4 regions of the Mesorhizobium sp. LEGMi-168a genome follow, and region 3 is predicted to be linked to each of the others. Evidence: riboswitches for the same ligand, from Rfam matches in the RefSeq annotation. Region 3 holds a riboswitch; each other region holds the start of a gene.
What was found. A riboswitch is a leader RNA that binds a small molecule or an ion and turns the genes downstream of it on or off. The one in region 3 is predicted to bind cobalamin.
Positions count from the first base shown of each region.

Region 1: linked by a shared signal. The riboswitch ahead of AC4FWB_RS32710 (CbtB domain-containing protein) and the one ahead of AC4FWB_RS31325 (DUF1636 family protein) in region 3 are both predicted to bind cobalamin.
Region 2: linked by a shared signal. The riboswitch ahead of AC4FWB_RS29235 (DUF1636 family protein) and the one ahead of AC4FWB_RS31325 (DUF1636 family protein) in region 3 are both predicted to bind cobalamin.
Region 4: linked by a shared signal. The riboswitch ahead of metE (5-methyltetrahydropteroyltriglutamate--homocysteine S-methyltransferase) and the one ahead of AC4FWB_RS31325 (DUF1636 family protein) in region 3 are both predicted to bind cobalamin.

Region 1 is NZ_JBZEGV010000049.1:12,189-15,389, reverse strand. It holds gene AC4FWB_RS32720 (aromatic ring-hydroxylating oxygenase subunit alpha) at 1-561, opposite strand, end outside; gene AC4FWB_RS32715 (gamma-glutamylcyclotransferase) at 715-1,386, shown strand; cobalamin riboswitch at 1,458-1,656, shown strand; gene AC4FWB_RS32710 (CbtB domain-containing protein) at 1,695-1,874, shown strand; gene AC4FWB_RS32705 (CbtA family protein) at 1,890-2,684, shown strand; gene cobU (bifunctional adenosylcobinamide kinase/adenosylcobinamide-phosphate guanylyltransferase) at 2,677-3,198, shown strand; gene cobO (cob(I)yrinic acid a,c-diamide adenosyltransferase) at 3,200-3,201, shown strand, end outside.
Region 2 is NZ_JBZEGV010000033.1:52,444-55,644, reverse strand. It holds gene AC4FWB_RS29240 (AraC family transcriptional regulator) at 1-613, opposite strand, end outside; cobalamin riboswitch at 840-1,044, shown strand; gene AC4FWB_RS29235 (DUF1636 family protein) at 1,135-1,521, shown strand; gene AC4FWB_RS29230 (ABC transporter ATP-binding protein) at 1,518-2,306, shown strand; gene AC4FWB_RS29225 (ABC transporter substrate-binding protein) at 2,358-3,201, shown strand, end outside.
Region 3 is NZ_JBZEGV010000041.1:14,659-17,859, forward strand. It holds gene cobW (cobalamin biosynthesis protein CobW) at 1-909, opposite strand, end outside; gene AC4FWB_RS31325 (DUF1636 family protein) at 912-1,340, opposite strand; cobalamin riboswitch at 1,381-1,586, opposite strand; gene AC4FWB_RS31330 (winged helix-turn-helix domain-containing protein) at 1,616-2,815, opposite strand; gene AC4FWB_RS31335 (NADH-quinone oxidoreductase subunit A) at 3,152-3,201, shown strand, end outside.
Region 4 is NZ_JBZEGV010000035.1:468-3,668, reverse strand. It holds gene metE (5-methyltetrahydropteroyltriglutamate--homocysteine S-methyltransferase) at 1-1,949, opposite strand, end outside; cobalamin riboswitch at 2,043-2,244, opposite strand; partial or broken gene AC4FWB_RS29645 (IS256 family transposase) at 2,691-3,201, opposite strand, start outside.

The DNA.
Region 1 (3,201 bases), on a different contig from region 3:
GTGCCCGGTGACGAGCGTCTCCAGCGGCCAGTTGGAAAGGTTTCCGGAGGCGGGATCGAAGGAGGTTTCCGCCGAGCCGCCGGCATCGTCGGCAAGGTTGATGAAAACGAAGCCGCGCCACACCGAGAGCGCCACGCGGTAGAGCGGATAATCGGCCTTGTCGAAGCCTTCGGGCAGCGATTTGGACGGCACACGCGCGAGGTCGCCGCGCAGCGAATAGGACCAGGCGTGATAAGGGCAAGTAAGCAGCCTTGCTTTCAGCCGCCCCACGCTCTCCTGGCAAAGCTGCGAGCCGCGATGCCGGCAGGTGTTGTGGAAGGCGCGTAAGCTCCCGGTCTCGTCGCGCAGCACCACGACCTCCTGCGAGCCGATGCGCACGGTTCGAAAGGCAAGCGGTTCCGCGAGATCGGCTTCGCGACAGACCATCAGCCAACTCCGGTACCAGATGGCGTCGAGATCATGTTGGAAGGCCTCAGCATCCCGATAGGCCGCCGCAGGCAATGTCGGCTCGAGGCTGGTCAGACCGTTGTAGAGATCGCGTTCGCTCGGATTCGGCTGCATCGGCTTCTCCCTGGCTGCCGACAGCCGACACCCCGCCAAGGCCGTTGTCAATTGCGTGGCCATTGTGGTGTCCCTGCACCGCCCTTAAGGTCGCTTTGCCGACGCCGGCGCTTGCCGGGCTAATCAGGGTCGCAAGGCATGCCTGCAAGAACGATGTCACTCACAGAGGAATTGGTCGCCCGCTGTTTTCGTGCGGTCGAGGACTCCGGACCCGATCCCGACGCGCAGCATCTCTCCGACAACGATTACGAGGCGATGCTCGATACGTTCGAGGCTGAGCTTCCCGCGACCGAACCGCTGTGGCTGTTCGGCTATGGTTCGCTGATCTGGAAGCCTGAAATCGAGCATGTCGAGGAGCGGATCGCTATGGCGCGCGGCTGGCATCGCTCCTTCTGTATGAACATGACGCGCTGGCGCGGCACCAAGCAGAGTCCGGGCCTGATGATGGCGCTGGATCGCGGCGGGCAATGCGAGGGCGTTGCCTTCCGGCTGAACGGTGGTGAGCGCCGGCAGGCGCTGGACAGGCTTTTCCGGCGCGAGATGACGCTGAAGCCGACCAGCTACCATCCCCGCCTGCTGCAGCTTGCAACCGACAAAGGGCCGTTGCGGGCGCTCGCCTTCGTCATTAACCGCAAAGGCACGACCTATGCCGGCCCGCTCGGCGAAGAGGAGGTGGTCGAAAGGCTGGCGACGTCCTGTGGCCATTGGGGTTCAGGCGCCGACTATCTCTACAACACCGTCAAGAATCTCGAAGCGCGCGGCATCCACGACGCCCATTTGTGGCGATTGCAGCAGCTTGTCGCCAAACGAATCGCCGTCTCCTAGCACGCGAAACCATGCCGCAATCGCGCTTCGGCGTGACGGAATTTGGTTTGCCGGGCGCGACGATTCTGCCTATAGTCGATCGCGTCGTCGGTTCCGTTTTTGGAGCCAAGAGGGAATGCGGTGAGGGCGGACTTCCTGCCCAAAGCCGTGGCTGCCCCCGCAACTGTGTGCGGTAGTCCTCTCCATAGACCACTGAGGATTTTTCCTCGGGAAGGTGGGGAAGGGCGCGGATCCGCGAGCCAGGAGACCTGCCGGCGACGGGAAAGTTTGACTTCGATGCCCTCGGGTGGAGGGCGAAAGGACAAGACATGAATACCGCTTCCGTCTCCCTCGGCGCCTCCGTCTCCTCGCAGTCGCGCATCATGCAGCTGGCAATGGCCGCGCTGCTCGGCATTTTCGTCGTCGGCTTTGTCGGCTTCTCGCATATCGATGCGGTCCACAACGCCGCCCACGACTATCGCCACTCGATGGCGTTTCCCTGCCATTAAGCCAGGTCCGACATCATGAATCTGTTTCGCAACGTCGTGTTCATCGCGGCGATCGCGGGGCTTGTGGCGGGCATAGCGCTCGCCTGCATGCAGGCCTATGCGACCGTGCCGCTGATCCTCAAGGCGGAAGTCTATGAAAAGGCGGGTGGCGGTCATCACCATGATCATGCCGCGACCACAGACAACAATGCGATGAGCTCGGCCGCTCCGGCCGACAACGCGATGAGCAGCGCGGCTCCGGCGCCGACGGAAGCGGCCGCTCCGGCCGAGGACGAAGGCTGGGCGCCGGCCGATGGCTTCGAGCGCTTCGCCTTCAACGTGGTCGCCAATATCGTCACCGGCATCGGCTTTGCGCTGATCTTGGTCGCGGTCTCCGAATTCGCCGGCGGCATCGGCAACTGGCGCCAGGGCGTGTTCTGGGGCCTCGCCGGCTTTGCCGTGTTCACGCTGGCGCCTGGCCTCGGCCTGCCGCCCGAACTGCCGGCAATGCCGGCGGCAGAGCTTCTGCCGCGACAGATCTGGTGGATTTCGACAGTGGCGGCGACCGCTGTCGGCCTCGGCTTGATCGCCTTCCGCAAGTCGCTGCTGCTGGCTATCCTGGCCGTCGTGCTGATCGTTGCGCCGCACGTCGTCGGCGCGCCGCAGCCCGACAGTTTCGAGACGGCGATTCCCGAAGGACTGCATCACCAGTTCGTGGTGGCGGTGACGCTTACCGACCTGGTGTTCTGGCTGGTGCTGGGCGCTGTCGTCGGTGTGGTGCGCGGCCGCTTCACCGGCACGGCGACCAGCCTGCGCGACAGCTTTGCCTGATCGCTCCCAGGGTCATCTGACCTTCATCATCGGCGGTGCGCGCTCCGGCAAGAGCGCGCATGCCGAGACCTTGGCGACGGCGAACCCGTCGCCCTGGACCTACATCGCCACAGCGCAAGCCTATGACGACGAGATGCACGAGCGCATCGCGCTGCATCGCTCTCGGCGTGGCGAAGGCTGGGTGACCGTCGATGCGCCGCTGGATCTCACCGGCGCGATCGAGGCCTTGCCCGACCACCAGACGGTGCTGATCGATTGCCTGACATTGTGGCTCACCAATCATATGCTGGCGGAGCACGATATCGAGGCCGAATGCCGGCGGCTCTCTGACGTGCTGTCGCGTCCGCGCGGGCCCTGGTTCGTGGTGTCGAACGAAGTCGGGCTCGGCATCGTGCCGGACAATGCGCTGGCGCGCCGGTTCCGCGACGCCGCCGGGCGGCTCAACCAGCAGGTCGCGGCCGTCGCCGACAGCGTGCTGATGATGGTGGCGGGGCTGCCGCTCAAGGTGAAATGACAT
Region 2 (3,201 bases), on a different contig from region 3:
CCTTGGGCAGGTCGGAAAAATCCGCCACTTCGACGCCGGCGATATAGTCGAAATTGCCGGCATCGTCGCCATTGGTGCAGACGCCGTAGAAGACGCCCGGCACCTCGCCGGGGATATGGCCGATATAGGGGCCGAAGCGCTGCCACTGCATCGGGATGCCGGCGCTCGATTCGCAACTGTAGCGCCCGCCGAGCCCGGCGATGAGCAGCGGCCGGCTGGTCTCGAAGCGCGGCGGCTCGAGCGTGGTGAGAAACGAACTGTCCATGAGGATGGGCTCCACGAGATCGAGGTTTTTGGTCGAGCCCTCGGCGCGCACCAGTTCCGGCGTGGTGCCGAACTGGTCGCGGAAGGCTCGCGTGAAAGCCTCATGCGAGCCGTAGCCGGCATCGAGCGCGATAGCGAGAATGTCGCGCGCGCCGCCGGCGAGCTTGCGCGCCGCTTCGCTGAGCCTGCGCGCCCGCATATAGCCCATGACCGACCGCCCGGTGGCGGCGCCGAAGGCGCGCGTCACGTGGAAGCGCGACACGCCGCTGCTCGCCGCGACATCGTCGAGCGAAATCGCGTCGGGCAGATGGCTTTCGACAAACCACAGCGCTTTCTTGGTCGGGTCCATGGCTCCTCGCATTTGGCGAGGCGACACTAGCCATCGCGCCGACAGCCAGTTTGATCGAAATTGCGCACGGAGCGAAGCCGAAAGGACATTGACAAGCCGAGGCAACGCCCGCTATTCGTAATGTTATTACATACCAAACCTGAAAGAAAACATGGCGGCGGCGACTCGCAAATGTGTTTCGCGCAAGAGGTGGACAGAAGCCCGTTGCGACTCGCGCGCAGGCAACCTACGATGGCGGCGTCATGGTCCCCGAGCCGCAAGGCGAGGGGTGAAAAGGGAACACGGTGAGGCCCATTTGGGTCGAGGCCGTGGCTGCCCCCGCAACTGTGAGCGGCGAGCTCCATCCGAAACGCCACTGGCCGGCAAGGCTGGGAAGGCGGATGGCGCGGCGACCCGCGAGCCAGGAGACCTGCCATCGACATGAGTTGACCGGACGGGGTGTGCCGGGAGGAGACGCGGGCCCTGGTCCTGTCGGCCGGCTCGTCCAGCATCCTTCCGTCGCCATTTTGGAAAGTGACGGAATGTTGGACGCCTTCAGCCATCGCATCATTATCTGTTCGCTGTGCCGTGATAGCTTGACCGGGCTGAGGTCCGGCGCGGATTTGTGCGCCGACCTGCGCTCCAGACTTTCCTTGCACCCGGCACCGTCCTTTGCCATCGAGACCATCGACTGCATGGCGGGCTGCGCGCGGCCGCTGACCGTGGCCTTCAAGGCGGAAGGCAAAGCCACCTATCTCTTCGGTTCCATCGACAGGGGCACCGACGCCGGCGCGCTGGTCGAATTTGCCAGGCTCTATGCCTCGCTGCCCGACGGCTGGTGCAATTCCGGCCAGCGCCCGGCAAGGCTCGCCGGCAAGATACTGGCGCGCATCCCCACCGCAGGCAAGGTCAGGGAGCAGGTCCGGTGAGCGCCCCCCTGCTTGAAGCCCGCGATCTGCACGCTACGGCAAACGGCCGGGCGCTGGTCGAGGATGTCAGCCTGTCGCTGTCCGCCGGCGAGCGGCTGGCCATCATCGGCCCCAACGGCGCCGGCAAGACCACGCTGCTGCGCATGCTGTGCGGGTCGTTGACGCCGAGTCGCGGCGAGGTTCGCCTCGCCGGACGCCGGCTGGGCAGGATCAGCGCCGCCGAGCGGGCGCTCGGCATCGCCGTCGTCGGCCAGACGGATCAGCCGGATCCGCGGCTGGCGCTCATCGACTATGTCGAGCTTGGCCGCGTCCCGCACGCCGGCCTCAGGCGCCGGCACGACGATCGCGACATCGTCGTCGAAGCGCTGCGCCGAACCGGGCTCTTGCCGCTGCTCGCGCGCACCATCGGCTCACTGTCCGGCGGCGAGCGCCAGCGCGCGCAGCTCGCCCGTGCCATCGCGCAGGAGCCGAAAATCCTGTTCCTCGACGAGCCGACCAACCATCTCGATCCGCGCGCTCGCGGCGAACTGCTCGACCTGGTCGCCGGCTTCGGCATGACCGTCGTCGCGGTGCTGCACGATCTCGCGCTGGTGGCGCCCTTCGCCACCAGGGTCGCGGTGATGAGCAACGCCCGGCTGCACGCGCTGGCGCCGCCGCGCGAGGCGCTGGCGCAGCCACTCATCCGCGCGGTGTTCGGCATCGACGTGTTGCGTCTGCCTCATCCGACCGAGGACCGCGAGCTCACCGTCTTCGAGCTTCCAAGCCGCGCGTCCTCGCCATCCTGAACCTGCCAACCCGGACAACGCAAGCAAACCCCAAATCAGGAGCACCGTCCCGTGAAACGCCTCGCTTTGTCGCTGGCCTTTTCGCTTGTCGCCTCGGCCGCCTTCGCCTTCCCGGTCACCGTCGACAGCTGTGGTAAGCCGCTGACCTTCGACGCGCCGCCGAAACGCGCCGTCATCCAGGACCTCAACATGGCCGAGATGGCTTTCGCGCTGAAGCTGCAGCCGTCGATAGTCGGGCTCACCGGCATCACCGGCTGGTACAAGGTCGGCCCCGAATTCAAGGCCGAGCAGGGCTCGATCCCGGAGCTCGCGCCAAAATATCCGACGCTTGAAAATCTGGTCGCAGTGCAGCCGGATTTCTTTTTCGCCGGCTGGTATTACGGCATGAAGCCGGGTGGCGAGGTCACGCCCGACACGCTTGCCCCGCACGGCATCAAGACGCTGGTGCTGACCGAGAGCTGCGTCCATCTCGACAAGAACCGGCCCGCCGCCTCGATGGACCTGCTCTATGGCGACGTCGAGAAGCTGGGCAATATCTTCGGCAAGGCGGCCGAGGCCGACAAGCTCATCGCCGGCTGGAAGGCCGAGCTCGCCAGCATTACGGCGAAGGTGGGCGACCACATGGGCACGCGCGTGTTCCTCTACGATTCCGGCGAGGACAAGCCCTTCACCGCCGGCAAGTTCGCCATCCCCAACGCCATGATCGCCGCCGCGGGCGGGGAAAACATCATGGCCGACATGGAGACGAGCTGGGGCAACACCGACTGGGAGACGGTCGCGTCGCGCAACCCGCAGTTCCTCATCCTGCTCGATTACCAGGATGGCGGCGGCTACAAGAAACTCCTCGATTTCCTCAAGGCGCATCCGGCGATGAAGGAGACCGATGCGGTCAAGA
Region 3 (3,201 bases):
GGCCTGGAGCAGCAGCCGCATCGGCTTGCCGCCGACCTCGACAAAACCTTTGACGCGCAGCACGTTTTCCTGCTCGGCGGCGATGGCGACGCGTCTCGCCAGCTCATCGGGATTGGCGATCGACGGGATATCGATGACGAAGGAGTCAAAATCGTCGTGCTCGTGGTCGAGCTCGTCGTCGTGGTGGGTCTTGCGGTTCTCGATGTCGTTCTCGACGGCAAGGCCGAGGCCAAGCAGCACCGACGGATCGACCTTGCCGTGCGCGGTCGGCACGACCTTCACGGCGCGCGCCACGTGCTCGCCGATGACGGCGTTGGCGCGCTTCGAGCCCGCCGCATCCATCAGGTCGCTCTTCGACAGGATGATCAGGTCGGCGCAGGCGATCTGGTCCTCGAACACCTCTTCGACCGGATCGTCATGGTCAAGGGAATCGTCGGCGGCGCGCTGCGCCTGCAGGGCATCCATGTCGGAAGCGACGCGGCCATCGGCCAGTGCGGGGCCGTCGACCACGGCAATAACGCCGTCGACCGTCACACGGCTCTTCACCGTCGGCCACTGGAAGGCCTGGACGAGCGGCTTCGGCAGAGCGAGGCCGGAGGTCTCGATCAGGATGTGATCGACCTTCGGCGTACGCGACAGGATCTGGTCGAGCGCCGGCACGAAATCGTCGGCAACGGTGCAGCAGATGCAGCCATTGGCGAGCTCGACGATGTTTTCCTCAGGGCAAGTCTCGATGCCGCAGCCTTTCAGGATTTCGCCGTCGATGCCGACATCGCCGAACTCGTTGACGATGATCGCCAGCCGCTTGCCCTTGGCGTTTTCGAGCAGGTTGCGGATCAGCGTCGTCTTGCCGGCGCCGAGGAACCCGGTGACGACGGTGCAGGGCACGCGGGAAACGGAAGCGTTCATGGTCAGTCCTTCAGCATGTCGAGGGGAGGGATACGGGCAACAAGGCCGCGCTTGAGGGAATCGGGCCGGCCACGCCAAGGGATGAGGCCATCGGTCGAGGTCGCGAAGAGCTTTGCGCCGGCGACGAGGTCGGTGCCACTGGTCGTATCCAGATCGCCGAAGACGTAGCTCCAGCAGCCGTCGCGCAGCAGCGCAGCGCTCAAACGGCGTTTGCAATTGCCGAGGCATTCGACGGTGCGGATGCGGATGTTTTCGCCCGACGCGGCGTGGCGCGTGTCTTCGGCCAGCAGCGCGCCGGCGCGCGGATGGGCATCCGAACCGGTCTCGTCACGGCAGGAGGAACAGACAATGACGGTCACGCCGGCCAGCGCGTCGTCGGGTTCGGGCGAAAGATCAGCTGTTTTAGCCGGAAAACTGCCGTTGCGATCCAAAACCAGGCTCCTTGCCCGGAAAACCCGCCGAGCGATCGGATACTTAAAGTCTCAGACGGCAGGTCTCCTGGCTCGCGCTTCATCGCCTTGGCGCCGCCTTCCCGGGAACTTCCCAGTGGTTTTCGGCTGAGGCTCGTCGCTTACAGTTGCGGGGACAGCCGCGGATTTGGAATTTTTCAACTCCGCACCGCATTCCCTCTTGGCTCCTCCCTTTGCCGGGAGAAGACCGTCTGGCTCGGATTTAGGCTTACGGCTATGCGCCTGTCAACGCGCGGCTACGACACCGCCAAGTCAGCCAGCGCCGGCCCGAGGTCGCCGGCCGGCGTCACTTCGATCGCCTCCAGGCCGAGCCATGCCTGCATCTGTTTCAGCTCGTCGAAGAGCTGAGCAGCCGTTTCCGGCGGCGCGCCGGCCTCGGCATAGGCGGCATGGACGCGCAGCACGCTCGCCGGGCGATCGGCCCTTAAGTCGACGCGGGCGACAATCCGGTCGCCGAGCAGGAACGGCAGCACGTAATAGCCATACTGGCGCTTTTCGGCCGGCGTGTAGATTTCGATGCGGTAGCGGAAGCCGAACAGCTTTTCGGTGCGCGTTCGCTCGAAGACGACTGGATCGAATGGCGCGAGCAGGGCGCGGGCCTCGATCCGGCGCGGCATGCGGGCGTCCTTGTGCAGATAGGCGGTCTTGTCCCAGCCTTCGACTTTCACCGGCAGCAACTCGCCCGTTTCGACCAGTTCCTCGATGCGGTCTTTGGTGTCGCCCGGCGCCAGGCGGAAATAGTCGCGCAGGTCGCCATAGGTGGCGATGCCATGGGCGCGGGCGGAAATGCGCAGCAATTCGCGGTGTGCGTCCTCCACCGACGGGACAGGCAGATCGAGAATGGCTTGCGGCAGAACACGTTCCGGCAGGTCATAGTAGCGCTCGAAGCCGCGCCGGTAGGCGGTGGTGATGCGTCCGGCCCAGAACAGCCATTCGAAGGCGTGCTTGGCCTCGCTCCAGCCCCACCAGCCGCCATTGCCCTTGTGGCCTTCGATGTCGGAGGCGGCGATCGGCCCGCGTTCGGCGACTTGCCCGTAGATCTCCTCGATCATCTCCTTGCGCTCGCGGCCCCATTTGGCGAGGCCGAGATACATTTCCTCGCCCTGCTCGGCGCGCCGCATGCGCCAGCGCATCAGCGGCCAGGTCTCAACCGGAAGGAAGGACGCCTCATGCGCCCAATATTCAAACACCGCGCGCTTGCGGGTGACCGCGGCATTGTCGAGCAGCGCAAGCGGGTAGGGGCCGAGGCGCGAATAAAGCGGCATGTAGTGGGCGCGAACCACCGCGCTGACGGAATCGATCTGCAGCAGCCCGGTTCGGGAGAGCACGCGGGAGAGGTGCCGACGGTTGGGCTCGCCGCTGGGGCGAGGGTCAGTAAAGCCCTGCGCGCCGAGCGCGATGCGCCTGGCAGTGCGAAGCGAGATTTTTTCCTTCATCAAGCTACTCTTGCCCTGTTCCTTTGCCGGGATTTCCAGCTCGCGATTCCGGCCATGCTAGCAGGCAAATGGCGGGAGATATGTCAGGAGAGAAAAGTGGAGTAAAAAGTGAAGGAAATCAAACAGGAGCGGATCGGACCAGTTTCTTTCGATATGGCGTCCAGGCCCGGATTTTGAACAAGGTTTGACTTGCGTCGCTGGAACCGCTGCGCTAACCCTCGCCGCGTCGCAGCATAGGGCCCTTAAAACGGTTCAGCGGGTTAAACTGTCACGCTTCCGCATTAGAGTCCCTTGCTGTAATCAAAGTGAACTGGCCCGCCAAAGGAAAGTCGCCGCATGAGCGCACTCCTGACTTCGTACCTGCCCATCGTCCTCTTCATCGCGGT
Region 4 (3,201 bases), on a different contig from region 3:
TCGACAGCCCAGTCGAGATAGACCGTCCAATCACACTTGCGCAGCGGCAAGCCTTCGCGAAATGCCGCCTCGTCAATCTGGATCATCCTTGCGCCAGATCTTTCGAGATCCGTCACTTCATCGCGAATGGCGAGCGCAATCTGGCGGCAGACCTCGGCGCGGGATAGGTCGTCGCGAACAAAAGACCAGTTGAGAATGGTCACTGGGCCTGTCAGCATTCCCTTCACCGGCTTTTCCGTAAGCGACTGAGCGAATTCCCACCAGCGCATCGTCATCGGATTCGGGCGCGACACGTCGCCGAAGATGATAGGGGGACGCACGTAGCGGGAGCCATAGCTTTGCACCCACGCCTGCTGTGTGAAGGCGAAGCCGGACAGATGCTCGCCGAAATGCTGTACCATGTCGTTTCGTTCGAACTCACCGTGCACCAGCACGTCCAGCCCGATCTCCTCCTGCCAGCGAATAGCAGCCTCGGTCTCCTTCTTCAGAAAGGTTTCGTAATCGACATAGCTGAGCTGGCCCTTCGCATGAGCGGAACGCGCCTTGCGCACCTGAGGCGTCTGCGGGAAGGATCCAATCGTCGTCGTCGGGAACGGCGGCAGGCCGAGCGTGCGGGCCTGGACCCTGGAACGCTCGGCAAATGCGCTCTTTCGTTGCTTCATAGCGCCGTTGATGTCGGCGATCCGCCCTTCAACGAGCGGGTCGTGGACCTTCGTGGATGTTGCGCGAGTCGCGGCAGCTTCGGCAGAAGCTTTCAACTCGCCAGCCACCGCATCCCTACCTTGGGACAAGGCCCGGGCCAGGATGACCAGCTCGCCGGTCTTCTGGGCCGCGAAGGCGAGCCACGACCTGATGTTAGCATCCAGTGCCGTCTCCATACGCAAGTCGATCGGCACATGCAGCATCGAGCACGAAGGCGCGATCTCGACTCGGTCCAAGGGCCAGCCCGCGACGATCGGCTTGATGCGGTCGAGAATGGCAGTGAGGTTCGCACGCCAGACGTTGCGGCCATTGATCAAGCCAAGCGAGAGCACCAGATCCTTAGGCGCGAGCCGACCAATCGTTTCCAACTGCTCCGGAGCGCGCACGAGATCGACATGCAGCCCGGCTACCGGCAGAGAAATCGTCATCTCGAGATTGTCCCCCAGCGGCCCGAAATAGGTAGCCAGCATGATCTTCAGCTCGGGCGCGGCCTTTGACAGCTGCCCATAGGCAAATTCAAATGCAGCTCGTTCGTTCGGGTTTAGATCGAGCACAAGCGCTGGCTCGTCGATCTGCACCCAATCGGCTCCCGAGAGTTTCAACCTCCGCAGGAGTTGCTCGTAGACGGGCAAAAGCCGTGGAAGTAGCGCGATGGGACTGAACCCTTCAGCAGGTGACTTCGCCAGCTTGAGAAAAGTGACCGGCCCCAGCATGACCGGGCGTGTGTGAATGCCCAGGGCCTTTGCCTCGAGGAAGTAATCAACCGGTTTCGTCGACGAGAGCGTGAACGCCTGATCGTCGTCAAGTTCCGGCACGATGTAGTGATAGTTGGTGTCGAACCATTTGGTCATTTCCATCGCGTTCAGGCTAGATCCATGAGCCGCGTGCTGGCGGCCTGCCTGCCTACAATCCTCCCTCTGACCTTGGTTGCCGCGGGCCATGGCGAAATAGATGTCGAGTGGGACCTCGCCGCCATTCCATGCGTAGCGGGGCGGCACGGCGCCGACCATGGCTGCGGAGTCGAGTACATGGTCGTAGAGCGAAAAGTCATTCGACGGGATTTTCGACACGCCGCGATCGCGCTGCTCCTCCCAAATGGCGGCACGGAGCGCCTTCGCCGTCGCGAGAAGGTCGGCAGCACAAGATTTTCCGGACCAATAGCTTTCAAGCGCGAATTTCAGTTCTCGCCGACGACCGATACGCGGCACGCCGAGCGTTGCTACAGGAATTTGCTGAGAGACAGTCATGCCATACCCCGATGGTTGGGGCGCGGGACAAAGAAGGCGCTAATAGTCCGGCACGAACGCCGGGCTGCCGCGCCCGCCAAGACACCCCGCCCGTGGACGTAGTTCGCCGTGGCAGGTCTCCTGGCTCGCGGGGATCATAGCCTCTGCCCGTCTTCCCAAGGCTGTTCGCCTCAGTGACATGAGTGGGGTCGGCTCGCCGCTAACAGTTGCGGGGGCAGCGCCGGCATCGCACCGGCTTCCCTCTTAGCTCCGATGCGGCAGCGCCGCACGGAGAACCACGACACGGAGACAATCATAGCCGTCCACTCTTTTGTCAATACCGTATAAAGAAATGTTTATGTCATTATGCGAATGCGCGTTGCGCTGTCGGCGTGTTCTCCAAATCGCGTGGAAGGCGACTAGGGGCCTCGCCTACAGGAATAGGTGACCGGGCCAAATCAACAAATGAGCGCTGTGCAGAGCTGTGGCGCGCGCGCCTGCCAGACGGCCTGGCTCGGCTGCGCAAAGATTGCGAGCCGGGGCCTTTGGTCGGATCGATTGGGGCGTGACGGTAGGGTGGCGCCAGCAGAATTGCGAGGCTAGTCGCATGCTGCAGTAGCACGTCGAATGATATCAAGATCGCCTGAAACTGCCACCGGTAAGTGGCGCCAATTAGTTTCAGAGTTTCGATAAGATCGTGCCCACTGACGTGGTGTAGGTGACGGCATTGGTCGCCGTGCTCTCCGGCATGGGCCGGATTGATCAGCGTGCCACTGCCGGCAGGCTGACGAGCGGATCATCACTCATCTGGCTGATGGTCTCAAGAGACATGTAGCGGGCACGCTGGACGGCCCATTCATCATTCTGCTCCAGCAGCAATGCTCCGACGAGGCGGACAATGGCGTCGTCGTTGGGAAAGATGCCGAAGACCTCTGTGCGCCGCTTGATCTCACCGTTGAGCCGCTCGATCGGGTTTATGCTGTGCAGCTTGACACGATGCTCCTTGGGGAAGCTCATGTAGGCAAGCACATCATGCTCGGCCTCATCCATGATGGCGGCGAGTTTCGGCACCTTCGGCCGGATCTGGTCGGCGACGGCGCGCCATTGCAGGCTGGCGGCTTCCGCCGTCTCCTGGGCGAAGGCGGTGGCGATGAAGGCCGAGACGACGCGGCGGCCGCTCTTGCCGGCATGGGCCAGAACATTGCGGGCGAAATGAACCCGGCAGCGTTGCCAGGTGGCGCACAGCACCTTGGAGACTGCTGCCTTGATGCCT